Regions from separate parts of the Acidiphilium acidophilum genome, predicted to be linked through region 1. Evidence: riboswitches for the same ligand, from Rfam matches in the RefSeq annotation. Region 1 holds a riboswitch; the other holds the start of a gene.
The links. Region 1 has a riboswitch for cobalamin ahead of SIL87_RS04665 (HoxN/HupN/NixA family nickel/cobalt transporter). Riboswitches for the same ligand answer to the same signal wherever they lie in the genome.
Positions count from the first base shown of each region.

Region 2: linked by a shared signal. The riboswitch ahead of SIL87_RS10030 (DUF1636 domain-containing protein) and the one ahead of SIL87_RS04665 (HoxN/HupN/NixA family nickel/cobalt transporter) in region 1 are both predicted to bind cobalamin.

Region 1 covers NZ_JAWXYB010000018.1:422,434-438,333, reverse strand. Annotated here, with positions in the region: gene prsT (XrtA/PEP-CTERM system TPR-repeat protein PrsT) at 1-1,009, shown strand, start outside; gene SIL87_RS04735 (putative O-glycosylation ligase, exosortase A system-associated) at 1,036-2,385, shown strand; gene SIL87_RS04730 (hypothetical protein) at 2,392-2,631, shown strand; gene SIL87_RS04725 (glycosyltransferase family 4 protein) at 2,628-3,857, shown strand; gene SIL87_RS04720 (lysine--tRNA ligase) at 3,808-5,379, opposite strand; gene SIL87_RS04715 (GNAT family N-acetyltransferase) at 5,427-5,960, opposite strand; gene SIL87_RS04710 (RsmB/NOP family class I SAM-dependent RNA methyltransferase) at 5,971-7,251, opposite strand; gene SIL87_RS04705 (hypothetical protein) at 7,248-7,421, opposite strand; gene guaB (IMP dehydrogenase) at 7,427-8,926, opposite strand; gene SIL87_RS04695 (hypothetical protein) at 9,037-9,591, opposite strand; gene SIL87_RS04690 (hypothetical protein) at 9,702-9,956, opposite strand; gene SIL87_RS04685 (N-acetylmuramoyl-L-alanine amidase family protein) at 9,965-10,807, opposite strand; gene SIL87_RS04680 (DUF2177 family protein) at 11,013-11,432, shown strand; gene SIL87_RS04675 (hypothetical protein) at 11,483-11,683, opposite strand; gene SIL87_RS04670 (NADP-dependent isocitrate dehydrogenase) at 11,907-13,364, opposite strand; cobalamin riboswitch at 13,476-13,737, shown strand; gene SIL87_RS04665 (HoxN/HupN/NixA family nickel/cobalt transporter) at 13,772-14,827, shown strand; gene SIL87_RS04660 (hypothetical protein) at 14,856-15,095, opposite strand.
Region 2 covers NZ_JAWXYB010000018.1:1,555,738-1,571,637, forward strand. Annotated here, with positions in the region: gene ileS (isoleucine--tRNA ligase) at 1-2,604, opposite strand, end outside; gene SIL87_RS10020 (hypothetical protein) at 2,606-3,175, opposite strand; gene alaS (alanine--tRNA ligase) at 3,379-6,015, opposite strand; cobalamin riboswitch at 6,105-6,321, shown strand; gene SIL87_RS10030 (DUF1636 domain-containing protein) at 6,458-6,838, shown strand; gene cobW (cobalamin biosynthesis protein CobW) at 6,835-7,878, shown strand; gene cobN (cobaltochelatase subunit CobN) at 7,882-11,217, shown strand; gene SIL87_RS10045 (hypothetical protein) at 11,166-12,386, shown strand; gene SIL87_RS10050 (precorrin-8X methylmutase) at 12,383-13,012, shown strand; gene SIL87_RS10055 (precorrin-2 C(20)-methyltransferase) at 13,009-13,740, shown strand; gene cobJ (precorrin-3B C(17)-methyltransferase) at 13,737-14,540, shown strand; gene SIL87_RS10065 (cobalt-precorrin-6A reductase) at 14,510-15,289, opposite strand; gene cbiE (precorrin-6y C5,15-methyltransferase (decarboxylating) subunit CbiE) at 15,272-15,900, shown strand, end outside.

The sequences.
Region 1 (15,900 bases):
CAAGGCGAAGTCGATGCTCGACGGGCTTTCTCCGGCCTTGCAGAGCAATCCGCTGATCCTCGCCGCCAAGGCGCAGGTTGCCCTCGCGCAGCACGATATCGCCGGGGCGAAGACCGATCTGGCTTCGTTGATCCGCAGCAACCCGCAGAATACCGGCGCCCGGCTGGCGCTTGCCCATCTCGATGCCAGCAACAATGACGAGGCCGGTGCGGCAGCCGCGATCAATGACGGGTTGAAAGCCGCGCCGCACGACATGGCCCTCCTCCAGGCCAAGGTCGGGCTTGCATTCAAGCAGGGCGGTGCGGCCAAGGCGATGGCAGCGGCGACCGAACTCGCGGATGATCCGGCGCACCAGCCGCAATCGCTCACTTTGCCCGGCAGCCTGGAGCTTGCGCAGAAACATCCGAAACAGGCCGTGGCCGCCTTTACCAAGCTGGCGGCCAGCCATCCCTCCGCATCGATCTCTCTCAACCTCGCCGAAGCGCAGGTGATCGCGGGCGACCGCGTCGGCGCCGCCGCCACGCTCGATGCCGCGATCAAATCCTTCGGCCCTCTGCCGGCGCTCGAAAATGCCGCGGGACAGGTGGCACTCGCCGCGAACGATCTGACCGGGGCGGCAGCGCATTATCAGGCCGCGCTCGCCAAATCGCCGACCGACGTGCTGGCGCTGAACAATCTCGCCTGGATCAGCGGCAAGCAGAATAACAAGGACGCCGCCGGTCTTGCCGCGCGGGCCTATGCGATCAGCCCGACCCCGCAGGTTGCCGATACGCTGGGATGGATTCTGGCCCGGCAATCCAAGCCGAAACAGGCGCTCGTGCTGCTCGATCAGGCGCATCAGGGCATGCCGGGCGATCCCGATGTGGCGTATCATTATGCTTCGGTACTGGCCGCGACAGGGGATAAAGCCAAGGCGGCGGCGGTTCTCAAGCCGGCGCTGGCGACCAAGGCAGCGTTCTCCGATCGGGCGGCGGCGGAAAAGCTCGATGCCAGCCTCTCGAAATCATGAGCTGAACCGGGGCCGGGCGTCGCGCGATGCTGCATAGTCTGATCCTTCTCGGGTTTCTCGTCAGTCTGGTGGTCCTGGCGATCATCCGGCCGATGGCGGGTGTGGTGGCGTTCGAATGCTTCACCTTCATGAGCCCGCAGCAGGAAACCTACGGGATGACCGGGGCGTTGCCGGTCGCGCTGATCGCCGGCGTGGCCACCGTGGTCGGCTGCGTCGTCAATCGGGAGCCGAAATCGTTTCAGCTCAACAGCATCACCGTGCTCGTCATTCTGTTCATCGCGCAGGCGACGATCAGCACGATCTTCGCCATGGCACCCAGTTCGATCGTGCTGCCGGTCTATACCGATCTGCTGAAATCGCTCGGGTTCCTCATCCTGGTTGCCGCGCTGCTGACCAACCGCCAGCGCGTGCATGCCCTGGTGTGGCTGATCGTGCTGGCGATCGGGTATTATGGGGTCAAGGGCGGCTTGTTCACTATCCTGACCGGCGGCGGCGATCATGTCTACGGCCCGCCGAACAGCGTACTGGCCGATAACAACCAGCTTGCCGTCGCGTTGCTCACCGTGCTGCCGCTGATGAACTATCTGCGGGTCATCTCGGCGCACCGGATCGTGCGGATCGGCATGACCATCGCGATGATGCTGACCGTGATCGCCGTGGTCGGCACCTATTCGCGCGGCGGGTTTCTCGCTCTGGGGGCGATGAGTGCTTTCCTGTGGTGGAACAGCAAGGGCAAGGTCAAATCCGGTGTCCTGATCGCGATCGGGCTGATCGTCGCGATCAGCATCATGCCGTCGCAATGGACCGAGCGGATGTACAGCATTCAGCATTACCAGAAAGACAACTCGGCCAATGATCGCCTCACGGTCTGGCGTCAGGCGTTCGGCATCGCCATGGCCAATCCGCTTACTGGCGGCGGGTTCAAGGCGACGGCGACCCCTTCGGTGATCCATCGTTATTACCCCGGGGCTCACCAACGCGCGACCCACAGCATCTGGTTCCAGCTGGTCAGCCAGGGCGGGTTTCCCATGCTGGGGATTTTCATCGCCCTGATCATCGCCACCGTCATCAAGCTGCGCCGGATCCGCTGGCGTACCCGGGGCGACCCCAGCCTGCGCTGGATCGACGAACTCTGCCGGATGATCGAGGTCTCGATGATCGCCTTTCTGGTCGGGGGGTCGTTTCTCTCGCTCGGCTATTACAGCCTGATCTATACGCTGCTGCTCACCGTCGGCGCGCTCGGGGCCATCGTCGCGCGGGTTCCGGCGCGCGGCGCGGTCCGCACCACGCGTGATCTTGCCAGAAGGCCGGCACCCCGCGCCCAACCCGGCGGAATGATGCCGTCATGGCGCCTCCGGCGCGATATTCAGGGATAGGCGCTTATGGAAGGCGTATTTTTCCTGGCTGGCCTGTTCGTGATTCTCTGGCTTGCCTACTGGATCGCGCAGGAGGGGCGGGAACGACCGGGCGCGAAACGCCGCTGGTCGCCGTTCGACTGGGCGGACGATGCCGCCCCCCAAGCGACGGCGCCGGAAGCCGCGCCGCGCGCCGCCGCTCCGTCATGGCGGGACCGGGCGCGTCGGTCGGAGCCCCGGGCCACGGGTACCGGCAGGCGGCGGTGACGATCCGGATCGTCACGATCTCGACGCTGTTTCCGCATCGGGCCCTTCCCGCTCATGGTGTGTTCGTCGAAACAAGGCTGCGCCATCTGGTCGCGGATGAGGATGTCGAAAGCATCGTCATCGCGCCGGTCGCGTGGTTTCCCTCGACCGATTCCCGCTTCGGCCCCTGGGCCCGGGCCGCGGCCTCACCACAGCAGGAGATGCGGTTCGGCCTCGATGTCCGTCATCCGCGTTATCTCGTCATCCCGAAAATCGGTCAGGGGCTGACGCCGCACACGCTCTACCGCGCGCTCAAATCCAGCCTCGGTCGCCTGATCGATGACGGCTATCGCCCCGACCTGATCGACGCCCATTACCTCTATCCCGATGGTGTCGCCGCCGCATGGGTGGCGCGTGATTTCAATCGCCCGCTGGTGCTCACCGCGCGTGGCTCGGACGTGACGCAATGGCCCGATTTCGCACGTCCCCGCGCGCTGATCAGGACGGCGGTCGCCCAGGCGGAGGCGGTGATCACGGTGAGCGAGGCCCTGCGGCGCGGCCTGATCGCCCTCGGGGCCGACGGCGGCAAAATCACCACCCTGCGCAACGGGGTCGATACGGCGCTGTTCCAACCGACCGACCCGGCCTCGGCGCGGCAGTCGCTCGGACGGACCCGCCCCTATTGCGTCTCGGTCGGGCATCTGATCGAACGCAAGGGGCACGACCGGGTGATCGAGGCGTTCGCCCTGCGCGCCCGATCGGGTGTGGCGACGCCCGACCTCGTCATCATCGGGGAAGGTCCGGAGCGGCAGACCCTCACCCGGCTGGCCGCGCGACTGGGCGTGGCCGATCGCGTCCATCTGGCCGGAGCGCTGCCGCAATCGTCCCTGCCGCTCTATTACAGCGGGGCCGAAGCCCTGATCCTCGCCTCCAGCCGCGAAGGCTGGGCGAACGTGCTGCTCGAAGCGATGGCCTGCGGCACGCCGGTGGTCGCCTCGCCCGCCGCGGGCAATGACGAGGTGGTGCGCGATCGCGCCGCCGGGGTGATCGCTGACGATTTCACGCCCGCAGCACTCGCCCGTGCCCTTGATGATGTGCTGCGCGACCCGCCTTCACGCGGGGCGACGGTCGCCTACGCCGCCGCGCATGACTGGCGCACGATCAGCGCCGGCCAGCGGGCGATTTTCGAGCGGGTGCTCAATCGGCGGCATCCTGCTCCCGCGCGAGAGCTTGCCCGATCAGGCTGATCGTCGGTTTCACGCCGTAAAGGGCGATGAACCCGCCGAATCGCGGGCCGTCGCTCTGGCCGAGCAGCACCTGATAAAGACAGGCGAACCAGTCGCGCAGCGAGGCGAAAGGGTGGCGCTTGCCGATATCGTACAGCAGGGTCTGCAATGCCTCGGCATCCGCAGGCTGGTCAGCGAGTGCCGTGGCGAGGTCTTCCAGCGCCGCGCGTTCAAGGTCGATCGCCGCGCGGTATCGCTTGGTCGGCTTGACGAAATCCTGGTAATATTTCACCGCGAAATCGACCAGCCGGGCCAGGAACGGCGAGGCCTCGGGGGTTGCATCCGGGCGGTAGGCGCGGATGAAGCCCCAAAGCATGTCCGGCGTTTCAGCGTTCACCACCGAGGCGAGGTTGAGCAGCATGCCGAACGGCACCGGGCTGCCGGATGAATCGGGGATGACGCCGCCATGGATGAACCAGGCGGGATTGTCCTCCGCCGTGCCGGTGCCCGCGCACAGCGCATCGACGCTGGTGAGATAATCGTCGGTCGCGCGGGGGATCACGTCGAAAAACAGGCGCTTGGCCCGCTGGGGCGAGGCGAACATGAACTGGCCGAGGCTTTCAGCCGGGGCATAGGCCAACCAGTCCTCGACCGAGAGGCCGTTACCTTTCGATTTGCTGATCTTCTGGCCCTTGTCGTCGAGGAACAACTCGTAGGTGAAGGTCTCCGGCGGCTCGGCCTCCATCGCACGGACGATGGCGCTCGACAGGCGGACGGAATCGATCAGATCCTTGCCCGACATTTCATAATCGACGCCGAGCGCGTACCAGCGCATCGCCCAGTCGGCTTTCCATTGCAGCTTGGCGGCGCCATCGTAGATCGAGGTTTCGTGGAGCGTGCCGGTTTCGGGATCGCGCCAGGTGACGCTGCCGGCCTCGACATCGACCTCATCGATCGCGACCTGCATGACCACGCCGGTGCGCGGGTGCAGCGGCAGGAAGGGCGAATAGGTCGCGCGGCGTTCCGGTCCCAGGGTCGGGCGGATGATGTCGCGGATGATATCGTGGCGGGCGGCAACCTCACGGAGCGCATCGTTGAAGCGGCCCGACGTGTAGTAGTCGGTCGAGGAGGCGAATTCGTACTCGAAGCCGAAACTGTCGAGAAAGGCGCGCAGCCGGGCGTTGTTATGGGCACCGAAACTGGCATGGGTGCCGAACGGATCGGGCACGCGGGTGAGCGGCTGACCGATATACGACGCGAGCATTTCCTGCTGCGGCACGTTGCCCGGCACTTTTCGCAGCGCGTCCATATCGTCGGAAAAGGCGAGGAGCCGGGATGGCAGGCCGGTGAGCTTGGTGAAGGCGAGCCTGATCCAGGAGGTGCGCGCCACTTCCATGAAGGTGCCGATATGCGGCAGGCCGGACGGGCCATAGCCGGTTTCGAACAGGGCGCTGGTTTTGCCGGTGCGGGCGAGGCGTTGCGCGACCCGTTCCGCCTCGCGGAAGGGCCAGCTGGTCGGGGTCTTGATGTCGGGCTCGGTCATGCGCCGGGTTTAGGGTCGGGTTGCGGTCGGGTCAAACCGAAGCCGGATCAATCGAGCAGGGGTTCGATACTGGTCCAGCGATACGCCGCCTGCGGCACCGCGATACCGCCGACGCCCACAGTGCCATCCTCGGCATGGCGCGCCCCCATCCGGGCATAAAACCAGCGTGCCGGATTGTCGGACAGCACCCACACCAGCAGCGAGGTGCAGCCGCGTGCCGCGAGATGGGCGGCGGCGGTGCGGAGCAGGTGACGGCCGAGACCACGTTCGCGGAAATCGTCGAGCACGTAGAGGGTTTCAATCTCGCCCTCGGTGGCGTGGCCGCGCTGTCGCCGGGCGGTAACGAAGCCGACCACGCTGGCCTCACCCTCCGGCACCGCATCACTGCCCGAGGCGACCGCGACATGAACCACCCCGCCGCCCCGGATCACCCGGTCGTAATATCCGGCCTGTCGCGGTGCCGAGAGCCCGGTCAGCACCGGTTCGGGCAATACCCCGGCATAGGTGCTGCGCCAGCTCGCGACATGAACGAGGCCGATTCCGGCGGCATCGGTGGGTCGCGCCCGGCGCACCGCGATCATGCCGGTGCCCTCACGCAGCGCGCTCCATCCGGCAGGCGAAAAACCCGTCCGTACCATCGCGCGCCGGGGACAGGAGCAGGTAATCGCCCTGCAGATAGGCCGGGAACGCCGCGCCGACCGGGGCAATCCGGAACGAGGGGTAGCGGGCGAGAAAGCCCGCGACCTGACCCTGATTTTCGGCGTCCAGCAACGAGCATGTCGCATAAATGAGCGCGCCGCCGGGTTTGACCAGACGCTGCGCTTCATCGAGGATGGCGGCCTGCTTGACCACCAGCTCGGCCAGATCGGATTCTTTCAGCCGCAGCCGCGCATCCGGGTTGCGCCGCCAGGTGCCGGTGCCGGTGCATGGCGCATCGACCAGCACGACATCGAATTTACCGCCCTGCCGCTTGGTCCATTTATCACCGGGTTCGAGCAGATGGCGCTCGGCATTGTGCACCCCGGCGCGGCGGAGGCGCTTGATCGCGCCATCGAGCCGCGCGGGCGACACGTCGCAGGCGACGATATGGCCCTTGTTTTCCATCGTCATCGCGAGCGCCAGGGTTTTACCCCCGGCACCGGCGCAGAAATCCGCCACCCGCATGCCGGGTTGGGCCTGGGCCAGAAGTCCGACGAGCTGGCTGCCTTCGTCCTGAATTTCGACCAGCCCGTCACGGAACGGCTGGCTCGTCGTCACGCTCTGGCGCGGGGCGAGCCGCAGGCCCCAGGGGCTGAGTCGGGTCGGCTCCGCCTTCAGCTTCGCCTTGGCGAGCAGGCCGGTCGCCTCCTCGCGGGTGGTCTTCAGCAGATTGACCCGCAGATCGAGCGGGGCCGGCTGCATCAGCGCGGCCGATTCCGCCTCCAGCCGGTCGCCGAACCGCGCGCGCAGCAGCGGGACCACGAAATCCGGCATTTCCAGCCGCACCCCCTCGCCCATGTTCGGATGATCGAGCGTGTGCTTGTCGAGCTGTTCGAGCACCCGCCGCTCCTCATCCTCCAGCGCGGGCGGCGCGAAGCGTGAGCCGCCGAATTCGGCGGCGGCACGATGCACGGTGATCCCGTTGAGCACCATCAATGCCAGCACCATCAGACGCGGCGTCGGCGTCGCCCCGACCCGCTCGATCCACCAGCCGAGCCGGCGGCGGGCGCGCAGCACGCCCCAGACCGTCTCGCCGATATCACGCCGATCGCCACCGCCGATGAACCGGCGGGTACGCAGGAATTCATTGGCAACCGCATCGGCAGGACGACGATCGGCCTCGATCGCGCCGAGCAATTCGATCGCGGCTTGCAGGCGGCCTGCGGGGGTCAAGCCGAAAGACCTAAATCAAGGACGGAAGCACTTCTTTTTTTGTAAAAAAAGAAACAAAAAAACTCTGATTCGCCGGGACTGTGCCGACGAAACCGCCCGAGGCCCAAACCACCAAAAGTTTTTTGCTTCTTTTTTTCAAAAATGAAGCCTTCCCCTTCCCTTCCTGCCATCACCCTCAATCCTGCCGATAATTCGGCGCTTCGCGCGTGATCGCCACGTCATGAACATGGCTTTCGCGCAGCCCGGCCCCGGTGATCCGGCGGAAGGTTGCCTTGGTCTGAAGTTCGCCGATCGTGGCACAGCCGGTGTAGCCCATGCCGGCGCGCAGGCCGCCGACCAGTTGGTGCACCACCGCCGAAGTCGGGCCTTTGTAACCGACCCGCCCTTCGATGCCTTCGGGGACCAGTTTCAGATTGTCCTTGATATCCTGCTGGAAATAGCGATCGGCGGAGCCGCGCGCCATTGCGCCGAGGCTGCCCATGCCGCGATAGGATTTGTAGGAGCGGCCCTGATAGAGAAACACTTCGCCGGGGGCCTCGTCGGTCCCGGCGAGCAGGGAGCCGACCATGACGCAGTCGGCCCCGGCGGCGAGCGCCTTGACCATGTCGCCCGAGGTCCGGACCCCGCCATCGGCGATCGCCGGCACATCGGCGTCGTGGCAGGCGGCGGCGGTTTCCATCACGGCGGAGAATTGCGGCACACCGACGCCCGCAACCACACGGGTGGTGCAGATACTGCCGGGGCCGATGCCGATCTTGATCGAATCAGCCCCCGCCTCGATCAGCGCGGCGGCGGCTTCGGGGGTAGCGACATTGCCTGCGACGATCTGCACCGCATTCGATCGTTCCTTGATCCGGCTCACCGCGCGCATCACGCCCTGGGAGTGGCCATGGGCGGTATCGACCACGATGACATCGACCCCGGCGGCGATCAGCGCATCGGCCCGGGCCGCGCCATCCTCGCCCACACCGGTCGCGGCGGCGACGCGCAGACGGCCGAATTCGTCCTTGTTGGCGAGCGGATGGGTTTCGGCCTTGTCCATATCCTTGACCGTGATCAGCCCGACGCAGCGATAGGCTTCATCCACCACCAGCAGCTTCTCGATCCGGTGCCTGTGCAGCAGGTGCCGCGCCATTTCCGGGCCGACATCGGCAGGTGCCGTGACCAGATTCTCGCGGGTCATCAATTCGTAGACTTTCGAGCCGGGATCGGTCGCGAACCGGACATCGCGATGGGTCAGGATACCGACGAGGCGCTTGGTCTCGCGCTCGACCACAGGGACCCCGGAAATCCGGTACTGCGCCATCAACCCCTGAGCGTCCGCCAGCGTCTGATCGGGGTGGATGGTGAGCGGGTTGACCACCATGCCGCTCTCGAATTTTTTCACCTGACGGACCTGATCGGCCTGCTCCTCGATGGTCAGGTTCTTGTGAACCACCCCGATACCACCCTGCTGGGCCATGGCGATCGCCATCTGCGCTTCGGTGACGGTATCCATCGCCGCCGAAATGAGCGGAATGTTGAGCCGGATGCTGCGGGTCAGCCGCGTTTCGGTGCTGACCGCACTCGGCAGAACCTCGGAATAGGCGGGGACCAGCAGGACATCGTCAAAGGCAAAAGCCTCAACAATGCGCGCCAAGCCGCGGGGCTGGGTAGTGGAATTCATGGGAGCCATGGTGCATCCTTGCCGGTTTGCGAACCTTGGCGATCCCTACTATCGGGCCGTTGCGGTTCCGGCAAGGCCGGGGGCGCAAATCGCCCCCGCGCCACCGGCACGGCTATGCTTCAGCCCTGACGAACGGGATGAGCGGCAGCCGGAACCGGATAATCGGCAAAAAGTAGTTTGGAGGGCGGCGGCAGCGCATTCGCCGGCCGGGCCGGTGCGGCGGGCACCGGCGCGAGCGTCTGCCCCGGTGCTTTACCAAGCGCGGTCGGCAACGGCGCGCAGGCATTGCCGCTGCGGCGGACGAAAACCCGGGTCTGCCCGTTCGGGCCGGGGATGATCTGCATCTGCTCGCTGCAGACGCCGCCGGGTCCACCGACGCTGACCATCGAAACCTGCATCATGCCGCCGGGCAGCGCACCCGGGGCGAAGCTCGTGGGCAGCGGCAGCGGCGCGAAGGCGATGCGCTGCAGCATCGCCATCTGCTGCTGCATCTGTTGCTGCATCTGGGCGATCTGCTGGAAAAAGGCCGCCGGCATCAGCATCGGCATGGGCTGGGGCACAGGGGCGAAAACCACCGGAACCAGCACCGCCTGCGGGGCAGCGGGGGCGGCGGCGAAGCTGATGGCCGGCAGGGCCACCGCCGCAGCGATCAGGGACAATCCAGAACGGATCATGGCGCACGCTCCTATCGAGGGTTGACGGACTTTACAGAGAATTGGCGGCCTTCGGCGAAAAATCCAGCGGGATCTCCGCGTATTTCGTTCACATCCACGCGCGCGGCGGTTCAGCGCGGGGCGTAGAAATCGCAATAGCCGCGTGGGCCGACCGGCCCGGCGATCAATTGACAGCGTCCCGGCAGAGCCGGGTTCGGCGCGGGCAGATAGAACTGGCATGTCGCGCAATCGGCACCGCCGGGGCCCGGCGCCGCCTGATACTGGGCATCCTGACGGCTCGCGGGGTTATTGGCCACGCCGAGCCGGGTGGTGGCGAGCCAGACGAAACCGCCAAGGCCAAGGGTTACGCGGCGACGCTTGAGCATGACACAGGTTAAAGGTTGGCGACGGCGTGCTGCTTGGCGAGGAACCAGGCATCGACCGCCGCTTTCATCGACCCCGCGATACGCTGGCGGAACGCATTGGTCCGTAATGCCGCTTCGTCCTCCGGGTTGGACAGGAAGGCGGTTTCGACCAGAACGCTCGGGATCGCGGATGATTGCAGCACCGCGAAGGTCGCGTGGCGGGCGGGGTTTTGCAGCATGTCGACATTGCGGGCGAGCGCGCCAACCATTTTCCGTTGCAGCAACAGGGATTCCACCTTGGTGCTGTGCGCCATCAGGCTGAACAGGATGCGCCCGACCTGCGGCGAAACCCCCCGGAATGTCGGGTTGGAAATCCGCTCGACACTGTTTTCCAGACCGGCGATTTTGGCGGCGAGCGGGTCCGACGCCCGGTTGGAGAAGGTATAGACGCTGGCACCGCGCACCGTGGTATTGGGAGCCACCGAATTGGCGTGCATCGAGAGAAACAGGGCGGCCTTGTGCTTTTCCGCGATATCGACCCGTGTCTGCAGGGGGATGAAAATATCCCTCGCCCGGGTCATGCGGACCTCGTACCCGCCCCGTTCGAGCGCATGGCGCAGATCCCACGCGGCGGAAAGGGCGATGTCCTTTTCGTAGAGATTGCCATTGCCGATGCAGCCGGGATCGCGACCGCCATGGCCGGGATCGATCATGACGAGGCGATTGCGCGTGGCTTCGCGATAGGCGGCGGGCGTGATCATCGCCGCGCGGTCAGGTCCGGCGGCGCGGGCCAGTGCCGATTGCATCCAGAGCGGCAGGCTGATCGTTGCCTTGACCCCGGCATCAAGCATGAAACGCCGTGAAAATGCCATCGTTAGTCTCCCGAAGCGAACAAAATGCTGTTCCAAGCTGACGTGCCACCAATTTATCAGCAACGCACGTTAAAACATTGAGATTAACAGGGAGTTGATCGACCCGATCGAGGTATCCCGCCGATCAGGGGGTTGCGAAGGGTCGCAACAACTTGCGGCGGGCAGGACCGCGCCATATGCAGGAGGGGAACATCATGGATCAGTTATGCGCGGACGCTTGGGACTCTATCTGGCGACATTGATCGCCTATCTGCTGATCGATGCGGTGTGGCTCACCCTCACCAGTTCGGCGATCTATCGGGAGACGCTCGGCGACATCATGCTGGCCGGGTTCAAACCGGTGCCGGCGATCGCGGTGTATTTGTTGCAGGTGCTCGGTTTGATGGTGTTCGTGATGCCGCGCGCGCGCGCCAGCGGGCGGGTCAGTTCGGCACTGATTTACGGGGCGGCGTTCGGGGTCTTCACCTACGGGCTGTACGATCTGACCAATCTCGCGACGCTGAAGCACTGGACGGTGGCACTCGCGATCACCGACATCGTGTGGGGCGGCGTCGTTTCGGGTCTCGCCTCGATGATCGGGTGGCTGGTCGCCGGACGGATAACGCGGCAGCGGCTGTTCAAGTAAAAGCCGCCCGGGATTGCCCCGGACGGCCTTCGGTCACGCGTCGTTATCAATCAGCCTTTGGCGTGTTGGCCGGATTTCTTGTGAGCTTCGGTCGAATGCTTGTGCGCGCTCTCCGAATGAGTATGCGCCTTCTGCGAATGTTCCGCACCCGTCTTGTGATCGCCCTTGCCATGATGCTCGGCTGCGGTGTGGTGAGCCTTGGCAGCGTCTTCGTGAGCTTTGGCGGCTTGTTTGTGACTGGCTTCGGCCATGATGGTTCTCCTCGTTGGTTGTTGTTCCGCAAATTGCGGTGATCCCGGAAGAGTTCCGCCCCGGGCGACGAGATCCGAAAGGAAAGGGGTAAGTCGGCCCTGACCAATGCTGATCGTGGCGCAATAGTTCGGGCCGAAGCGGCGCCGAAGCAATGCACGAGGCGGTTACAAATATTTAGGAACGTACACCGAATATTGTCGGGACACTGATCGACTTCTGCAACTATCCTTCGCCCTGCGGTCGCTCGAACGCATCCTTCCCGTCGAACCGCTGCAGTTTTTCGACATGCATCCACGAGTGTTTCTGGCCGATCCGGCCAACGAGGTCGGCGATGCCCTGGGGCGGATTGCCCTCGGCGGGGGTGAGCAGCATGAACCGGCAATCGAAATGATCGACCAGGAAGGTCTGCCCTCCGGTCGAAGGCCACACCTGAACCCCGCGATTGGAGATCGATTCCAGCCGCAGCGCGGTGCCTTCCGCGATGGCGGTGAGCGAATGGCCGAGTTCGGCGGCAGAGAGTTCGGTTTCGATAAACACGTCGATCCCGAGGAGTTCGCGCGATTTCGGCTCGGTATGTGCGGTCAGGTTGGGCCACGGGGTGAGTTTCAGCGGGCGATACTCACGGGACGGCAGATTGCTGGTGCGGCCCAGATTGGCGATCACCTGACCCACGAATTTCTCGGTGCCGACACCGTGGCCGCGCGGCGAAAGATCGCCGGTGAGGTTTTCGCCTTCGGCGAGGGTGATGAACAGCGCCTGCTCGATCGTGGCGGCGACCTCGAACGCCCCGATGTGGCGGAGCATCATGATCGCGGCGGAGAGCAGGGCGGTGGGATTGGCAAGGCCCTTGCCGGCGATCTGCGGCGCCGAACCGTGGACCGCCTCGAAGATCGCGGCATGGTCGCCGAGATTGGCGGAAGGCGCGATGCCGAGCCCGCCGACCAGTCCGGCGGCAAGGTCGGAAATGATGTCGCCGTTCATGTTCGATGTCACGATGACGTCGAATTGCTCGGGGGCAATCACGAGTTGATGGGCGCAATTGTCGATGATGATGTGGTCCTGCGCGATGGCGGGATATTCGGGACCGACCGCTTCGAACACCCGTTTCATCATGCCCTCGGTGAGCTTCATGATATTTGCCTTGGTGGCGCAGGTGACTTTCCTGCGGTCCTCCGCGAGAGCGAGGCCGAAGGCGGCGCGGATGATGCGCTCGCAGCCCGGGCGGGTCATGAGTTTGAGGCACTGCGCGACATCGGGCGTCTGCATGTGCTCGATGCCGGCATAGACGTCCTCGACGTTTTCACGGACGATGACCATGTCGATGCCCCGCCCGGTGAAGGGGGTCTTGATGCCGGGCAGTTCGCGGACCGGGCGGATATTGGCGTAGAGTTCGAAATGCTTGCGCAGCGTGACGTTGGCCGATTTCGCGCCATAGCCGACCGGGGTTTCCAGCGGGCCTTTCAGCGCGAGGCGATTTTTCGCGATACTGTCGAGGGTTTCGCGTGGCGCGCCGGAAGGGATGCCCTTCCTGAAGACTTCGGCACCGGCCTCGGCGATCTCCCACTCGATCGGCGCTCCCGCCGCCTCGAAAATGCGTCTTGTCGCCTCGAAGACCTCAGGGCCGATACCATCGCCCGGCATGGCGGTGACGCGGGTTGTGGCGGGATGAGCTGCGGTCATCGGTAATCCCCTTTTTTATTCGATGAACCACCTATACGACGCACCACCGCACGGCGCTACCGCAGTGCGGCATGGGTGATGTTCTCCTGTGGCGCCGGGCGCGCTTCGTGCTAGGGTCGGCTGGTCGATGGTCCCGTGCGAGCGGGTGAAAAGGGAATATCGTGCGCTCCGGCGGAACCAGTGGTTCGGGGGCAAGTCGGTAGCTGCCCCCGCAACTGTCAGCGGTCAGTCGGCGGTCCGTCCGTTCGCCATGATCTGGCGACGGGTCACTGAGCCGAGGGGTTCGGGAAGGCAGGACCGGCGATGATGCATCCGGCGTCGGCCGGGTGCGGCAACCGCGAGCCAGGAGACCTGCCCTCGTCGCGCCAACCATGCCGCCGGGCGGGGTGTTCCGGAGGCGGATGACGATGATGATCGAAACGCTGCGACGGATTTTCCGCGATCAGGGCACCGATGTGCGGGCCAAGGTGAGCGGCATTTATCTGTTCCTGATCGCGTTCAATCTGGCGGCGGCGGCCTACGCGCTGATCGCGTTCCGTGATCGCCCGATCCTGATGGGAACCGCCTTGCTCGCCTACGGGTTCGGGCTGCGTCACGCCGTGGATGCCGATCATATCGCCGCGATCGACAACGTGACGCGCAAGCTGATGCAGGAGGGCAAGCGCCCGGTCGCGGTGGGGTTTTTCTTCTCGATCGGGCATTCGGCGGTGCTGTTCATCGGCACGCTGATCGTCGCGGTAACGGTGATGCAGGTTTCCGGCCGGTTCGACCGGTTCAACGATTTGGCCGGGATCGTCGGCACGGTGGTCTCCGGCGTGTTCCTGCTGGTGATGGCGATCATGAACCTGATGATCGCGCGTTCGACCTACCGGATCTTTCGGCACGTGAAGGCGGGCGGTGCCTATGACGAGGATGATTTCAACGTCCTGTTGAACAGCCGGGGACTGATCGCGCGGCTGCTGCGGCCGCTGTTCCTGCTGATCGAACATAGCTGGCAGATGCTGGGGGTGGGGTTTCTGTTCGGCCTCGGCTTCGACACCGCAACCGAGGTCAGCCTGTTGACGGTGGCTGCGGCCGAGACCGGCAAAGGAATGCCGGTGTGGTCGATCCTCGCGTTTCCCGCGCTGTTTTCGGCGGGAATGTCACTGATCGACACGACGGACGGGGTCCTGATGCTGGGCGCCTATGGCTGGGCCTTCGTCAAGCCGATCCGCAAACTCTACTATAACCTGACGATCACCCTGGTTTCGGTCGCGATCGCGCTGCTGATAGGCGGCGTGGAAACCCTCGGGCTGATCGGCACGGAATTCGGCCTGCGCGGCTGGTTCTGGGGTCCGGTGGCGGGGCTGAACGGGCATTTCGGGCTGCTGGGGTTCGGGATCATCGGAATTTTCGTCGTGGCCTGGGTGGTTTCGGTGGTGGTGTACCGGATGAGCCGGCTGGACGAGCTTGAGGTGGGGTAACCGTGCGGCTGGCCGGGCGCTGATGATTTCAATCATCCGCCCCGACCAGATACAGCATCGGCCGTGGGGCAGTGCGCGGCGCATCGGCCGCGGCGCCCCCGCCCGCGATGACGCGCGGCTGGAAACTGCGCCGGTTCACCGCAGGCGTCGCAGGCACCGCAGGCAGGGCGTTGCGGCGATTTTCCCGATGCAACAGCACCGCAACGACCCCGTGAGCGATCGCGACGACGGCAACGATAAGGATCGGCAGATAAAGGAAGGCCAACATGCGACGATCCGCCGCCGGTCAGGGCGACGACCTTTCAACATCGAGGCACCGCGAGTCAGCGGCGGAAATCAGGCTGGGAAGGGGGTAGACGGAGCCGACAGATCAGGCGGTGAAATGGCCGCGCGTCGTTCCGGTTTTCGTCATCCCGAAGGGCGAATGATCAACTGCCAACACTCAACCCTCCTGCAAGAATGAAACGATGGCGTGTGAGTAACAACTGCGTCCTGCACTGTCCAGCAAAAATTCGATGCACGAGCGATGTTTTGTTCACGATGCGGTATCTGGCTCCCCGGGAGGCGGGAAGGACTGTTTAAGATTGACACGAAACGCGCGCCACCCCTTAAATCGATCCGTGAGACCGCCGGACATCAAACCGTCCGGTTCGCGCTCACGACATGTCGATACGTCCTTGAAACATAAATAATGCCGGCAGACGGCGAGGTGACATATGGGTTGGATGAGGGTGACACGAGGTCTATCGGCCTGTTTCATTGCGACGGGTCTGGCCGTAATGGCCCTTCCGGCATCGGCGCGGGCACAATCGTTCAGTCCTTTTCCAGGGTACGGCATGCCGATGGGTATGGGATCGCCAATGCCGGGTTATGGCATGCCGATGGGCATGGGATCACCAATGCCGGGTTATGGCATGCCGATGGGCATGGGATCACCAATGCCGGGGTACGGCATGCCGATGGGGATGGGATCACCCTTTCCAGGATACGGGTCACCCATGGGCATGGAATCACCAATGCCGGGATACGGTATGCCGATGGGTATGGGATCGCCCTTTCCGGGGTACGGATCA
Region 2 (15,900 bases), 1.1 Mb from region 1:
CTCGGTGTTGGCGAGTTTGCGGACGGCGCGGATCTCGGACCAGCCGGCATCGAGCGCATCGTCCCGCCAGTCCGCCGGGATGGTCGGGAATGGGGCGAGGTGGACACATTCGGCCTCGCCGAAGCGGGCGCGCCAGGCTTCGTCGGCGGTGAAGGGCAGGACCGGGGCGAGCCAGGTGGTGAGGCAGCGGTGGATGAGGTCGAGCACGGTGCGGCAGGCGCGGCGGGTTTCGCTCTGGCGGACCTGATGGCCTTCGGCATCGAGCCGGACATCGCAATAGAGGGCGTCCTTGCGGATGTCGAAATAGAAAGCCGAGAGGTCGTTGTTGCAGAATTGGTGGATGGCGGGGAACACGCCGGTCCAGTCATGGGTATCGACCGCGCGGCGGAGCATGGCGTCGAGCACCGCGAGTTTGTGGAGCATGTATTGCTCAAGCTCGGGCATGGCGGTGCGATCGAGGATTTCGGCTTGGGTGAAGCCATCGAGGCTGCCGAGCAGCCAGCGCAGGGTGTTGCGGATGCGGCGGTAGAGATCGGCCTGCTGTTTCAGGATGTCCTTGCCGATGCGCAGATCGTTATGGACATCCGCGTTCATCACCCAGAGGCGGAGGATGTCCGCGCCGTAAAGGTCGATCACTTCCTGCGGGGCGGTGACGTTGCCGAGGGATTTCGACATTTTGCGGCCCTGCTCGTCGAGCACGAAACCATCGGTGACGATGGCCTTGAACGGGGCGATGCCACGGGTGCCGACCGATTCGAGCAGGGAGGCCTGAAACCAGCCGCGATGCTGGTCCGAGCCTTCGAGGTAGAGATCGGCGGGCCAGGGCATGCCGCGGGCTTCGAGGACGAAGGCGTGGGTCGAGCCGCTTTCGAACCAGACATCGACGATGTCGAAGACCTGTTCGTAATCCTCGGGGTTGTAGGCATTGCCGAGGAAGTCGGCGGCGGGGCGGGCGTACCAGGCATCGGCCCCCTCGGCCTCGAAGATGGCGCGGGTGCGGGCGAAGATTTCGGGGTCGTTGAGGATGGATTTGTCAGTTTTGTGGACGAAGATGGCGATGGGCACGCCCCAGGCGCGCTGGCGGGAGATGCACCAGTCGGGGCGGGATTCGACCATCGAGCGGATGCGGTTGCGCCCGGCTTCGGGGACGAAGCGCGTGGCGTCGAGGGCTGCGAGGGCTTTGTCGCGGATGTGTTCGGGACCGTCCATCCGGATGAACCAGTTGGGGCGGGCGAGGTAGATCAGCGGGGCTTTGGAGCGCCAGGAATGGGGGTAGGAATGGCGGAATTCCTCGCGTTTGAGGAGGGTGCCGGTGGCGGTGAGCGCGTCGCAGACGGCGTTGGCGACTTTATAGACGTGCATTCCGGCAAAGAGGGGAACGTCTGCCGCGTAGGTGCCGTCGTCGTTCACGGTTTCGGGGACGCCAATGGCGTTTTCGCGGCAGAGGAAGAAATCGTCCTCGCCGTGGGCCGGGGCCATGTGAACAAATCCGGTGCCAGCATCCGTGGTTACGAAATCACCCGGTAGCATTCTGACATGGCCGGGAAGCCGGTCGGGGAGGCGTGCACCTTCGCCGGATTTTCCCATGATCCCCGGTAGTGGATAATTATGAGTATGAAATGGGTGCTGGCAGTGGAACGTCTTAAAGACGTCACCAGACACGCTGCCAAAACTGCGTGCATGGACGATACCGGCTGCCTTTTTGAAGCTGTCCAGTAGATCAGTGGCAACAACCAGTTCCTCACCTACTATAGCGGCAGAGCCCGGTTCAATTTCATCAACGACAATGAGATCGTATGATGCTTGGGGATTGTATGCGATTGCCTGATTACCCGGTATTGTCCATGGGGTCGTCGTCCAAATCACGATTGAAGCATTGTCCCATGGACGGCTTAACGGATATCCGCTTCCTTCATATACGGGATTCGAAATCCTGAACCGCACCCAGATCGCGGTGTCGGTTTTGTCCTGGTATTCGACTTCGGCTTCGGCGAGAGCGGTTTTTTCGACCGGGCTCCACATGACGGGGCGGAGGCCACGGTAGAGTGCGCCGTTGGCGGCGAATTTGTGGATTTCGGCGGCGATCGCGGCTTCGGAGGGGAAATCCATCGTGGCGTAGCGGTGCGCCCAGTTGCCTTCGACGCCGAGGCGTTTGAATTCGGCGGCCTGGATGTCGAGCCATTTGGCGGCGTAGGCGCGACATTCGGCGCGGAAGGCGAGGATGGGGACATCGTCCTTGTTTTTACCGGCCTTGCGGTATTGTTCCTCGATTTTCCATTCGATCGGCAGGCCGTGGCAGTCCCAGCCGGGGACGTAGTCGGCGTCGTAGCCGGCCATCTGGCGGGCGCGGTTGATGACGTCCTTATGGATTTTGTTGAGGGCGTGGCCGATGTGGAGGTTGCCGTTGGCGTAGGGCGGGCCATCATGCAGGATGAAGGGGGTGCGGCCTGCCGCATCGGCGCGGAGGCGGGCGAACAGGCCCATGGCTTCCCAGCGGGCGAGGGCTTCGGGTTCGCGTTTGGGGAGGTCGCCGCGCATCGGGAAGTCGGTGCGGGGGAGGAAGACGGTGGCGCGGTAGTCGCGCTCGGCGGGGACGTCGTTCATGTCAGGCTCCGGCAGGGAGGGAGGGTGAGTTGGAGGACCCGGCCCTTAGTGCAGGGCCGGGCGGATAATTCGCCGGGCGGTCCGTCTTTCCATGGGAGGTATATGCGAGGGTGGGGGCGTGGCGGTCAAGTCGGGTGGGTTTCGAGGGATCAATATGTTGCGATATCGTAACGATATGGGCGTGTCTGGAGGCGGCGGGTTTGAGGGTTTTTAATCGTCGGGGCGGGCGTGGGCGTGCGGACAGATGGTCGGGGCGCGCATGAGGTGAAGTCGCGCGCGTGGTTGCGGGGTGGGCGGGTGATGCCGGGCGGTGCTGTGCGGTGCGGGTGCGACGGCGTGCGGGTGCGCCGGACCGGATGGGCATGGGCGCGGCGAGCGCGGGTGCGATGGGGTTGTCGTTGCTGGCGCGGTAGGCTGCGAGGTGGCGGCAGGTGAGGCGGAGCACGCCGGTCGTCAGGTTGCCGTCAGGGTATTGCGCCGCGAGAACCGCGAGGAGCCCTTCGAGGATCTCGATGATCCGGCCGATCACATCGGCATGGGTAAGAGGGTGAGACGGCGCATTGCTGGACACGCACCCTATTCATCACAGGGGGTGGGGGGTGAGAAAGTGGGCAATAGGAAGGAAGCACTACTTTTTTGAAAAAAAGTAGCAAAAAACTTTCGCTCCTCCGGGCACGGGCGTTTCAGAGCGCACGGACCCAGATTCAAGAAAGTTTTTTGGTTCTTTTTTGCAAAAAAGAACCCTTCTTTTCCCTTGCCTTCCCTAACAATGGGTCACGCCGCGAGAGCGGCGCGGATAGCATCGAGGGCGGCTTCGGCCTGGGTGGCGTCGGGGCCGCCGGCCTGGGCCATGTCGGGGCGGCCGCCGCCGCCTTTGCCGCCGAGGGCTTCGGCGGCGGCGCGGACGAGGGTGACGGCGTTGTGGGTTTTGGTGAGGTCTTCGGAGACGCCGATGACGATGCTGGCCTTGCCTTCGGCGGTGGAGATGACGGCGGCGATGCCGGAGCCCATCGATTTGAGGATGGAATCGGCGATGGATTTGAGGTCGCGGGGGGCGACGTCGCCGAGGTTGCGGGCGGCGAGTTTGATGCCGGCGATATCTTCGATGGCGGCGGCGCTGGCTCCGGTTGCGAGTTTGCGCTGGAGTTCGGCGATCTGGCGTTCGAGGCGTTTGCGGTCGTCGAGCAGGGCGTTGAGGCGGGTGGGGAGTTCGGTGGCGGGGATTTTGAGGGTGGCGGCGGCGGTGGCGAGGAGGTCCGCGTCGGTTTCGATGGCGGTGAGGGCGGCGCTGCCGGTGACGGCTTCGATGCGGCGGATGCCGGCGGCGACGCCGGATTCGGCGAGGATGCGGAAGGCGCCGATATCGCCGGTGCGGGTGACGTGGGTGCCGCCGCAGAGTTCGATGGAGTAGGCGGATTTGGTGGCATCGCCTTTGCCCATGGCGACGACGCGGACTTCATCGCCGTATTTTTCGCCGAACAGGGCCATGGCGCCGCGTTTGACCGCTTCATCCGGTGTCATGAGGCGGGTTTCGACTTCGGTGTTTTCGCGGATGCGGGCGTTGACCGCGCGTTCGACGGTGCGGAGTTCGTCGGGCGTGATCGGGCGGGGTTGGGAGATGTCGAAACGGAGGCGGTCGGGGGCGTTGAGGCTGCCTTTCTGGGTGACGTGGGGGCCGAGTTCCTGGCGGAGGGCTTCGTGCAGGAGGTGGGTGGCGGAGTGGTGGGCGCGGATGGCGGTGCGGCGGGTGTGGTCGATGGTGGCGTGGATGGTCTGATCGAGGGTGGCGGTGCCGGATTCGACGATGCCGTAATGGATGAAGAGGTCGCCGGCTTTTTTCTGGGTGTCGGTGATGCGGATGAGGAGGTTTTCGGCGGTGAGGGTGCCGGTATCGCCGACCTGGCCGCCGGATTCGGCGTAGAACGGGGTCTGGTTGAGGATGATCGCGACGGATTGGCCGGTTGTGGCGGTGGGGGCGGGTTGGCCATCGACGATGAGGGCGGTGATGGTGGCATCCGAATCTTCCATCGAATAGCCGAGGAATTCGGAGGCGCCGAGGGTTTCCTTGAGGTCGAACCAGATGGTTTCGGTGGCGGCATCGCCGCTGCCGGCCCAGGCGGCGCGGGCGCGGGCGCGTTGTTCGGCCATGGCGGTGTCGAAGCCGGGGCGATCGAGGGTGCGGTTCTGTTCGCGCAGGGCGTCTTCGGTGAGGTCGAGCGGGAAGCCGAACGTATCGTAGAGTTTGAAGGCGACCGCGCCGGGGAGCGGGGCGGTGGCGCCGAGGCGGGCGACTTCATCGTCGAGCAGCGCGAGGCCGCGTTCGAGCATGGTCGCGAATTTGCTTTCCTCAAGTTTGAGGGTTTCGACGATGAGGGGTTCGGCGCGGGGGAGTTCGGGGTAGGCGACGCCCATCTGGCGGATCAGGGCGGGGACGAGGCGGTAGATGAAGGGGTCGCGCTGGCCGAGCATGTGGGCGTGGCGCATGGCGCGGCGCATGATGCGGCGGAGGACGTAGCCGCGGCCTTCGTTGGAGGGGAGCACGCCATCCGCGATGACGAAGGCGGTGGCGCGGAGGTGGTCGGCGATGACGCGATGGCTGGTTTTGTGGGGACCGTCCGGGTCGGTGCCGGAGGCTTCGGCGGAGGCGAGGATGAGGGCGCGCAGGGTATCGGTGTCGTAATTGTCGTGCTTGCCCTGCATGATCGCGGCGAAACGTTCGAGGCCCATGCCGGTGTCGATCGAGGGGCGGGGGAGCGGGGTGAGGGTTTTTGCGGCGTCCTCGACGTATTGCATGAAGACGAGGTTCCAGATTTCGATGAACCGGTCGCCGTCTTCCTCGGGGCTGCCGGGCGGGCCGCCGGCGATGTGGGGGCCGTGATCGTAGAAGATTTCGGAGGACGGGCCGCAGGGGCCGATATCGGCCATGCGCCAGAAATTATCGTCGGTTTTGATGCGGATGATGCGGTCTTCGGGGAGGCCCGCGATTTTGCGCCAGAGGGAGGCGGCTTCGTCGTCCGAGTGATAGACGGTGACGAGGAGGCGGTCTTTCGGGAGGGCGAAATCGCGGGTCAGGAGGGTCCAGGCGTGGGTGATCGCCTGTTCCTTGAAATAATCGCCGAAGGAGAAATTGCCGAGCATTTCGAAGAAGGTGTGGTGGCGGGCGGTGTAGCCGACATTGTCGAGATCGTTGTGCTTGCCGCCGGCGCGGACGCATTTCTGGGCGGAGGTGGCGCGGAGATAGTCGCGGCGTTCCTGGCCGGTGAAGACGTTCTTGAACGGGACCATGCCGGAGTTGACGAACATCAGGGTGGGGTCGTTGCGCGGGACCAGCGGGGCGCTGGGGACGATTTCGTGGCCGTTGCGGGCGAAATAGTCGAGGAAGGTCGCGCGGATGTCGTTACTGGAGGTCATGGAGTGGCCGGATATCCCTGAAATCGGAGGTGGAGTACCGCATACCGCTTCATGGCTTCGCTGTCATCTTGCCGCGGGCGGGGTTGGGGCATAGTATCGGGCAAGATGGTCCTTTCGCGAGAAAGGTGAATAGGGAACGTGGTGCGGGGCGACCCCAGGCCACGGCTGCCCCCGCAACTGTAAGCGGCGTGGTTTTCATCATGATGCCACTGGGGACCGGTTTGGTTTCCGGGAAGGCGATGGGGACCGGGGATTTCGATGATCCCGACGCTGCGAGCCAGGAGACCTGCCATCGCCGGGCCGGAGGTGTTTCCGGTTCGGGCTGTCCGTGTCCCGGGCGGGGTGTCCTGTGGGCAACGACGCGTGAAAACGTCGTCTTTCGGTCCTGCGCGCGGGGTCGGGACGGTCAGTGATCTGCCGTGTGAGAATGTCCGGAGGTCCGATGAGCGCGCGTGTTCCCTGTTTTCATGTTTGTGTGACGTGCCGGGCGGGGCTGCCGCTGGAGCCGGGCGGGGTGCCGATGGGGGCGCTGCTGCATGAGGCGATGGCGGCGCTGGGCGGGCCGGTGGAACTGCGCGGGGTTGAGTGCCTCGCCACGTGCGAGCGCGGGTGTGCGGCGACGATTTCGATGCCGGGGAAGTGGACGTATCTGCTGGGCGGGTTGCGGCCGGAGATGGCGGGGGATCTGCTGGATTATGCGCGGTCGTTCGCGGCCTCGAAGACCGGGACGATCATGCCGTCGCGGCGGGCGGAATCGCTGAAGGACATGATACTGGCGCGGTTTCCGGCTTACGACATTTCATATCAGGAGGCGGCGGAATGAGTGCGACCACGACGGCGAAGGTTCCGGCGACGATCATCACCGGGTTTCTGGGCGCGGGGAAGACGACGCTGGTGCGGCATTTGCTGGCGCATGCGGGGGGGCGGCGGATTGCGATCATTGTCAATGAGTTCGGGACGCTGGGGATCGATCGCGAGACGCTGAGGAGTTGCGGGATCGAAGGGTGTGCTGAGGAGGATATCGTGGAGCTGGCGAACGGGTGCCTGTGCTGCACGGTGGCGGATGATTTCATTCCGACGATGATGGCGCTGCTCGATCGGGCGGTGCCGCCGGAGCATATCGTTATCGAGACGTCGGGGCTGGCGCTGCCGAAGCCGCTGCTCAAGGCGTTCACCTGGCCGGGGATCGGGACGCGGGTGACGGTGGATGGGGTGATCGCGGTGGTGGACGGGCCGGCGGTGCTGGCGGGGCGGTTTGCCGATGATCCGGCGGCGGTGGCGGCGCAGCGGGCGGCGGACCCTTCGGTGGATCATGATAATCCGCTGGCGGAGGTTTACGAGGATCAGCTGCGGGCGGCGGATCTGGTCGTGGTGAACAAGCAGGATCTGTTGACCGAGGTCGAGCTGACGCGGGTGCGTGCCGAGATCGAGGCGGCGGTGCCGCGCGGGGTGAAGCTGGTGACGGCGCGGGAGGGGCGGCTCGATCCGCTGGTCGTGCTGGGGATCGGGGCGGCGGCGGAGGATGATCTGGCGGCGCGGCCTTCGCATCACGATGCCGAGGATGGCGCGCATGAGCACGATGATTTCGACAGTTTCACGGTGAGCGTGGCGCCGGTGACGTCGGCGGATGCGCTGGTCGGGCGGTTGCGGGCGGTGGCGGCGGCGCATGACATTCTGCGGATCAAGGGGTTCGTACCGGTGATGGGGCGGAGCATGCGGCTGGCGGTGCAGGGGGTGGGGACGCGGTTCGGCCATCATTTCGATCGGGTCTGGGGACCGGGCGAGGGGCATGACGGGGCGGTGGTGGTGATCGGGCGGACCGGGATGGACCGGGCGGCGATTATTGCGGCGATCGCGGGCTGAGCGATGCATCTGCTGGTCCGCGAGACGGCGACGCTGGATGAGGAGGCGCAGGCGGTCGATCTGGGCCAGAGCCCGGCGGATCTGGTGTTTCTGTCGTTTTCCGATGCGGATCTGGGGGCGATGGCGGATGCGTGGCGGGGGATGGCGGTGCGGCCGGGGTTGCGGCTCGCGAATCTGGTGCGGCTGCGCCATCCGCTTTCGGTGGATTTATATGTCGAGCAGGTGATCGCGCGGGCGAAATGCGTGGTGGTGCGGATTCTCGGGGGGGTGGAATACTGGCGCTACGGGGTCGAGGAGGTGGCGTCGTGCTGTGCGGCGCGGGGGATTGCGCTGGTGATGCTCGAAGGGGACGGGCGGGTGGATGCGCGGCTGGCTGCGGTGGGGGCGGTGGATGGCGCGATCCGGGGGCGGCTTGCGGATTATCTGCGGATCGGCGGGCCTGCGAATTGCGCGGCGGCGCTGGGGGTGATGGCGCATCTGGCCGGGGTGGGGGACGCGGTGCAGGCGGCACCGGCTCAGTTGGCGCAGGCGGGGGTGTGGCGGGAAGCGGCGGATGCGGTGGCGGTGGTGGTGTTCTATCGGTCGCATCTGCTGGCCGGGGATGTCGAGCCGGTGGAGGCGCTGCTGGCGGCGCTGGCGGCGCGGGGGATGCCGGCGGAAGCGTGGTTCGTGGCGAGTTTGAAAGATGCGGAGTCGGCGCGGTTCGTGCGGGAGCGGCTGGCGCGGGTCGCGCCGCTGGTGGTGCTGAATGCGACCGGGTTTTCGGCGCGCGACGAGGCGGGATCGCCGCTGGATGCGGCGGGGGTGAGCGTGTTGCAGGTGATTTTGTCCGGGCAGTTCATCGAGGCGTGGCGGGCGGGGTTTCGCGGGGTTTCGCAGGCCGATCTGGCGATGCAGGTGGCGCTGCCGGAGCTGGATGGGCGGCTGTCGACCACGGCGATCTCGTTCAAGGCCGAGGCGGAGACGCTGGCGGGGCTTGAGTTTTCGCGGGTGGTCAACCGGGCGGATGCTGAGGGCGTGGCGCTGGCGGCGGATCGGGCGGCGGGGTGGGTGCGGCTCGCGCAAAGGACGGCGGGGGAGCGGCGGATCGGGCTGATCGTTTCGGATTATCCGGGGGTTGGCGGGGCGGCATCGGGGCAGGTGGCTCATGCGGTGGGGCTGGATAGTTTCGCGAGTCTGCAGGAGATTCTGACGCGGTTGGCGGCGGCGGGGTATCGGTGCGGGAGGGTTGCGGCGGCGGGGCTCGCCGAGGCGTTGGGCCGGGGCCCGGGTGTGCGGTTTCTGACCTGTGCGGAGTATCGGCGGTTGTTTGCGGATCTGCCGGGGTCGGTGCGGGCGCGGATGATCGAGGTCTGGGGTGATCCGGCGGATCGGGTCGGGGATTTTGAGGCGCGGCTGGTGCGGTGCGGGGCTGCCGTGATTGCGGTGCAGCCGGATCGGGGCGGGGTTGACCGGAAGGCGGGGTATCACGATGCGGATTGCCCGCCCTGCCATGAGTATATCGCGTTTTATTTGTGGTTGCGCCTGATCGAGGGCGTGGATGCGGTGGTGCATATGGGCACGCATGGCACGCTGGAATGGTTGCCGGGCAAGGCGGCGGCGGGGGCGGCGGATTGTTTTCCGGTGGCGCTGATGCGGGGGGTGCCGGTGATCTATCCGTTCATCGTGAACAATCCGGGCGAGGCGGCGGCGGCGAAGCGGCGGCTGGGGGCGGTGACGATCGGGCATCTGACCCCGCCGCTCATTGCCGCGGGGCCGACTTCGGGCGGTGCGTTGGAACGGCTGATCGATGAATACGCCGCGGCGGACGGGCTGGATCGGCGGCGGGCGGCGGGGTTGCGCCGGGAGATTATCGAGCGCGCGGGGGCAGCCGGGTTGCTGGCGGAATGCGGGGTGGCGGCGGATGCGCCCGAGGATGTCGCCCTCGCACGGCTCGATGCGTATTTGTGCGACGTCAAGGAGTTGCAGATCAGGGACGGGCTGCACGTGTTCGGCCAGGCCCCGGCGGGACGGGAGGCGATGCTGGCGGGGCTGATCGCGAGTTGCCCGGAGGTTGGGGCGGGGGTGCTGGCGGATCGGCTGGATCGGTCCGGCGCGGCGGAGATGGCGGCGCTGCTGGCGGCGCTGGACGGGCGCTTCGTCGAGCCGGGGCCGGCAGGGGCGCCGACGCGGGGGCGGGCGGATGTGCTGCCGACCGGGCGGAACCTGACCACGCTCGATCCCCGGCTGTTGCCGACCCGTGCGGCGATGGGGTTGGCCGCGAAGGCGGCGCGGGTGGTGCTCGACCGGCATCGTCAGGAGCAGGGCGAGGATTTGCGCTGCGTGGTGATCGATCTGTGGGGGAGTGCGAGCCTGCGGACCGGGGGCGAGGATTTCGCGCTGGCGCTGGTGCTGATGGGGGTGGCGCCGGTGTGGGATGAGGGATCGGGGCGGGTGAGCGGGTTCGAAATGGTGCCGCTGGCCGCGATGGATCGGCCCCGGGTGGATGTGACGCTGCGGATTTCCGGCCTGTTTCGCGATGCGTTCGAGATGCAGATCGCGCTGTTCGATGCGGCGGTGCGGGCGGTGGCGGCGCGGGACGAGGCGGGGGACTGGAACCCGCTGGCGGCGGCGGCGCGCGGGCTCGAAGGCGAGGCGCTGCGGCGGGCGACGGCGCGGGTGTTCGGTGCGGCACCGGGGGATTACGGCGTCGCGGTCGGGGATTTGCTGGCGCGGGGCGGCTGGGACGGGCGGGACGATCTGGGGCGGGCGTATCTGGCGGCCTCGTCGAGCGCCTACGGGCTCGGGTTGGACGGGGTTGCGGATGCGGCGGGGTTTGGTGCGCGCGTCGCGGCGGCGGGGGCGTTCGTGCATCAGCAGGATCATGCCGGGACCGATATTCTGGAGAGTTCGGAATATGCGGCGCATGAGGGCGGGTTTGCCGCTGCCGCCGCGCTGCTGGGGGCGGAGACGGCGTTGTATCACGTGGATACCTCGCAGCCGGAGACGCCGCGCGCGCGGCTGGTGGCCGAGGAGGTCGCGCGGGTGGTGCGGGGGCGGCTGGCCAATCCGCGCTGGATCGCGGGGATGATGCGGCACGGGTATCGCGGGGCCTCGGAGATTGCGCGGGGGGTCGAGGGATTGCACGGGTTTGCGGCGACCATGCCGGAGCGATTCGATGCGCAGTTCGATCTGGCATTCGGGGCGATTCTGGGGGATGCGGCGGTCGCGGCGTTTCTGGAGGCGGAGAATCCGGCGACGCGGGCGGCGATTGCGGGGCGGTTTGCCGAGGCGTTGCGGCGCGGCTGGTGGCATCCGCGCCGCAACGATGTCGCGGCATTGCTCGCGGGCGTGCTGTGACGCGGCGGGGGTGGTGCCCGAGTCTCGCGACGCCGATGCCGGCGGCGGATGGGCTGCTGGTGCGGGTAAGGCCGGTTTTCGGGCGGATCGATGCCGGAGCGGCGCGGCAGGTTGCGGCGGCGGCGGCGGCGCATGGCAATGGGCTGATCGACCTGACCCAGCGGGGGAATTTGCAGTTTCGCGGGTTTGATTTGGGCTCGGCGGCGTCGTTTGCGGCGATCGTGGGCGGGCTTGGGGTCGATCAGCCGGTAGGGACGCCGGGGTTGATGGTCTCGCCGTTGCTCGGGGTCGATCCGGCGGCGGCACCGGAGGCCGGGGCGCTGGCGGGGGAGATTGCGGCGGTTGTGGCGGGGATGACCGGGTTGGAAGGACCGGCGGAGAAATTTTCGGTGTCGTTCGATGCGGGGGGCGTGATCGGACTGGGGTCGGTCGGTGCGGATATCGCGATCAGGACGGCGGCGATTGGGACGGCGGCGATTGGGACGGCGGCGATTGGGGCGGCGGCGACGGGGTGGGTCGTGGATGACGAGGTGTGTTCGGCGGGGGATCTGGTCGCGGTGGTGCGGCGGCGGCTGGAGGCGTGCGCGCCGGCGCTGCGCGCGGGACGGCGGCCCGAGCGGATGGGGATGGCGCGGGCGGCGAGGGTGCCGCCCTTGGGGTTTGTGGCTTATGCGGCGGATCGCGGGGCGTTCGGGCTCGGGCTGGTGTTCGGGGCGATGAATGCGGATTTACTCCGGCTTCTGGCCGATCTGGCGGCCTCGTTCGGCGATGGGGTGCTGCGGTTCACGCCCTGGCGGGCGGTGGTGATCGCCGGGGTGACGCAGGCGGCGGCGACGCGTCTGGCTGACGTGGCTGCGGCCGAGGGGATGATCGTGGCGGGGCCGGATTGGCGGTTCGGGGTGCAGGCCTGTGTGGGGGCACCGTTCTGTGCGGCGGCGGGGCGGGCGACACGGGCGGATGCGCTGGCGCTCGGCGATACCGGGCGCGGGGTTCATGTGTCGGGCTGCGCCAAGGGCTGCGCGCATCCGGGACCGGCGGAGGTGACGCTGGTGGGGCGCGATGGACGGTATGATCTGGTGCGGAACGGGCGGGCGGGCGATACGCCGGTGCGGCGGGGCCTCGATCTGGCGGCGGTGCGCGCGGAATTGATGATGAAAGTGCCGGCATGAGCGGATTCGACTACATCCATGACGGGGCGGCGATCTATGCGCGCTCGTTTGCGACGATCCGCGCCGAGGCTGATCTCGCGGCGTTCGGGCCTGATGAGGCGCAGGTGGCGGTGCGGATCATTCATGCGAGCGGGATGGTGGATATCGCGCGGGATATCGGGTTTTCCGAAGGGTTCGTCGCGATCGCGCGGGGCGCGCTGCGGGCGGGGGCACCGGTTTTGTGCGATTCCGAGATGGTGGCGCACGGGATTACCCGGGCGCGGCTGCCGGCGGGCAATGAGGTGGTGTGCACGCTGCGCGAGGCCGCGGTGCCGGGGCTGGCTGTGCGGCTCGGGACGACGCGCTCGGCGGCGGCGCTGGAATTATGGGGTGATCGGCTGGCGGGGGCGGTGGTGGCGATCGGCAATGCGCCGACCGCGCTGTTTCATCTGCTGGAGATGATCGCGGCGGGGGCACCGCGCCCGGCGGCGGTGATCGGGATGCCGGTGGGGTTCGTCGGCGCGGTGGAATCGAAGGCGGCGCTCGCGGCGCAAACCGCGATCCCGTATGCCGTGGTGCGCGGGCGGCGGGGCGGCAGCGCGATGGCGGCGGCGGCGGTGAATGCGATCGCGTCCGAACGCGAATGAGCGAGCGGGGGAAACTGTCGATCGTGGGGATGGGGCCGGGCGATCCGGACCTGTTGACGCGCAAGGCGGCGCGGGTGCTCGGGGAGGCGCCGGTGGTTGCGTATTTCGCCAAAAGCGGGCGGGTGGGCCATGCGCGGGGGATTGCCGAGGGGTTGCTGGCGCGGGGGGTGCGGGAGTTGCGCTTCGAGTATCCCTATACCACCGAAATTGCTCATGTGAGCGATGAATATCGGGCGGCAATGGATTGTTTTTATGACAAATCGGCACGTGAGGTTGCGGCGGCGCTGGATGGCGGTGCGGATGTCGCGCTGCTCTGCGAGGGCGATCCGTTTTTGTATGGTTCCGCGATGTATTTGGCCGACCGGCTGGGGCCGGCTTATCGCCATGAGGTGATTCCGGGCGTTTCGGGGATGAGCGCGTGCTGGTCGCGCGCGGGGGTGCCGATTGCCCACGGTGATGACGTGCTGAGTGTTCTGCCGGGGACGCTGCCGGGGGATGAGCTGGCGGCGCGGCTGGGCGGCGGCGGGGCGGCGGTGATCATGAAAGTGGGGCGGAATCTCGCCAAGATCCGCGAGGCGGCGCGTCAGGCCGGGGTGATGGATCGGGCGATCTATGTCGAGCGGGGGAGCATGACGGGCGAGGCGGTGATGAAGCTGGGCGATGTGGTGACGCCCGGCGCGCCGTATTTTTCGATGGTGCTGATCCCCGGACGCCGGGGGGTCCGGTGAGCGCAGACAGGGTGAGCGCGGATCAGGTGACGGCGGAGCGGACAGGCGGGCGGCTGGTCGTGGTCGGGATCGGGCCGGGGGATGAGGCGATGGTGACGCCGCAGGCGCGGGCGGCGCTGGCGGGGGCGACCGATCTGGTCGGGTACGGGCCGTATCTGGCGCGGCTGGCGGTGGGGCCGGAGGTGGTGGTTCATGCCAGCGATAACCGGGTCGAGCTTGAGCGGGCGCGCCATGCGTTGGGGCTGGCGGCGTCGGGGCGGGTTGTGGCGGTGGTCTCGGGCGGGGATGCCGGGGTGTTCGGCATGGCGAGCGCGGTGTTCGAGGCGATCGAGCAAGGCGATCCGGCATGGCGGGGGCTCGATGTGTCGGTGGTGCCGGGGATTTCGGCGCTGCTGGCGGTGGCGGCGCGGGTGGGTGCGCCGCTCGGGCATGATTTCTGTGCGATTTCGCTCTCGGATAATCTCAAGCCGTGGGAGACGGTCGAGCGGCGGCTGGTCGCGGCGGCGGGGGCGGGGTTCGTGATGGCGCTGTATAACCCGGCGTCGAGGGCGCGGGCGTGGCAGATCGGGCGGTGTTTCGAGGTGCTGCGCGCGGTCTTGCCGGAGGAAGTGCCGGTGATGTTCGCGCGCTCGGTGAGCCGGACGGATGAGCTTGTCACGGTGACGAGCCTGGGTGCCGCCGATCCGGCGCTGGCGGATATGCGGACGCTGGTGATGGTGGGGACGGCGGAAACCAGAGTGATCGCGCGGGCGGACGGGACGAGCTGGGTTTATACCCCGCGCGGGGTGGCGGCATCGTGAAGCCGGGACAGCCAGTCGAGCGCGGCGGTGACGGTCTCGACGCGATCGACCGGCGGGGTCGGCGGGCGGGCGATCATGATGACCGGCAGAGCGAGGCTGCGGGCGGCGGCGAGTTTGGCTTCGGTTGCGGCGGCGCCGGCGTTTTTGGTCACGAGGATGTCGATCTGGTGGGCGCGCAGGAGGGTGCGTTCGGCCTCTTCGTCGAACGGGCCGCGCGCGGTGATGAGGGTGGCGTCGGGCGGGATGAGATCGGGGTCCGGCGGGTCGATGCTGCGGATGAGGTAGTGGTGCCGGGGGGTGGCGCGGAACGGGGCGAGGTCCTGCTGGCCGATGGTGAGGAAGACGCGGCGCGGGGTGGGGCCGATGGCGGCGGCGGCGGCGGCCATGGTGGGGAGTTCCATCCAGTGATCGGCTGCAACGGGTTGCCAGGCGGGACGGTCGATCCGCAGGAGCGGCGTGGCGGTGATTGCGGCGGCGTGGACGGCGTTGGCGGTGATGCGGGCGGCGAAGGGGTGGGTGGCGTCGATCAGCGCGTCGATCGCGTGGTCGCGGAGGTAGGCGGCGAGGCCGATGGCGCCGCCGAAGCCGCCGATGCGGCAGGGGATCGGCGGGAGGATGGGGTTGCGGGTGCGGCCGGCGAAAGAGAGGGTGGCGGCGTAGCGCGGATCGGGCGCGATGCGGCGGGCGAGATCGGAGGCTTCGCTGGAGCCGCCGAGGATGAGCAGGTTGAGGTGGGGGTTCGGGGTCATCGGCCCGGTTCGTCGCACTGGTTGAGCATTCTGGGAATAGGCGAGGAGGGGATTGCCGGGCTGGGCGCGGCGGCGCGGGCGTTGATTGGGCAGGCGGAGCTGGTGGTGGGCGGGGCGCGGCATATCGCGCTGGCGTCATCGTTGATTGCGGGGGAGCGGATGGTGTGGCCGCGACCGATCGGCGATGGGGTGGCCGCGATCGCGGCGCGGCGGGGCTGGGCGGTGGTGGTGCTGGCGTCGGGCGATCCGTTCTTTCATGGGGTGGGATCGTTGCTGGCGCGGCATTTTTCGCGGGAGGAGTATCGCTGCGTGCCGGTGGCGTCCTGCGTGTCGCTCGCGGCGGCGCGGCTGGGCTGGGCGTTGCAGGAGGTGATTGTGGTTTCGTGCTGCGGGCATCCGGTCGGGCGGGTGGCGGCGCATTTGTATGCGGGGGCGCGGCTCATGGTGCTGTCCGCGGATGAGACGACGCCGGGAGCCGTGATGGCGCTGTTGCGGGCGCGCGGGTTCGGGGAGTCGCGGGTTTATGTGATGGAGGCGCTCGGCGGGGCGCGGGAGCGGGTGCGGGAGGTTGGGTTCGGGGTGATGCCCGGCGGGATCGATCGGCTCAATCT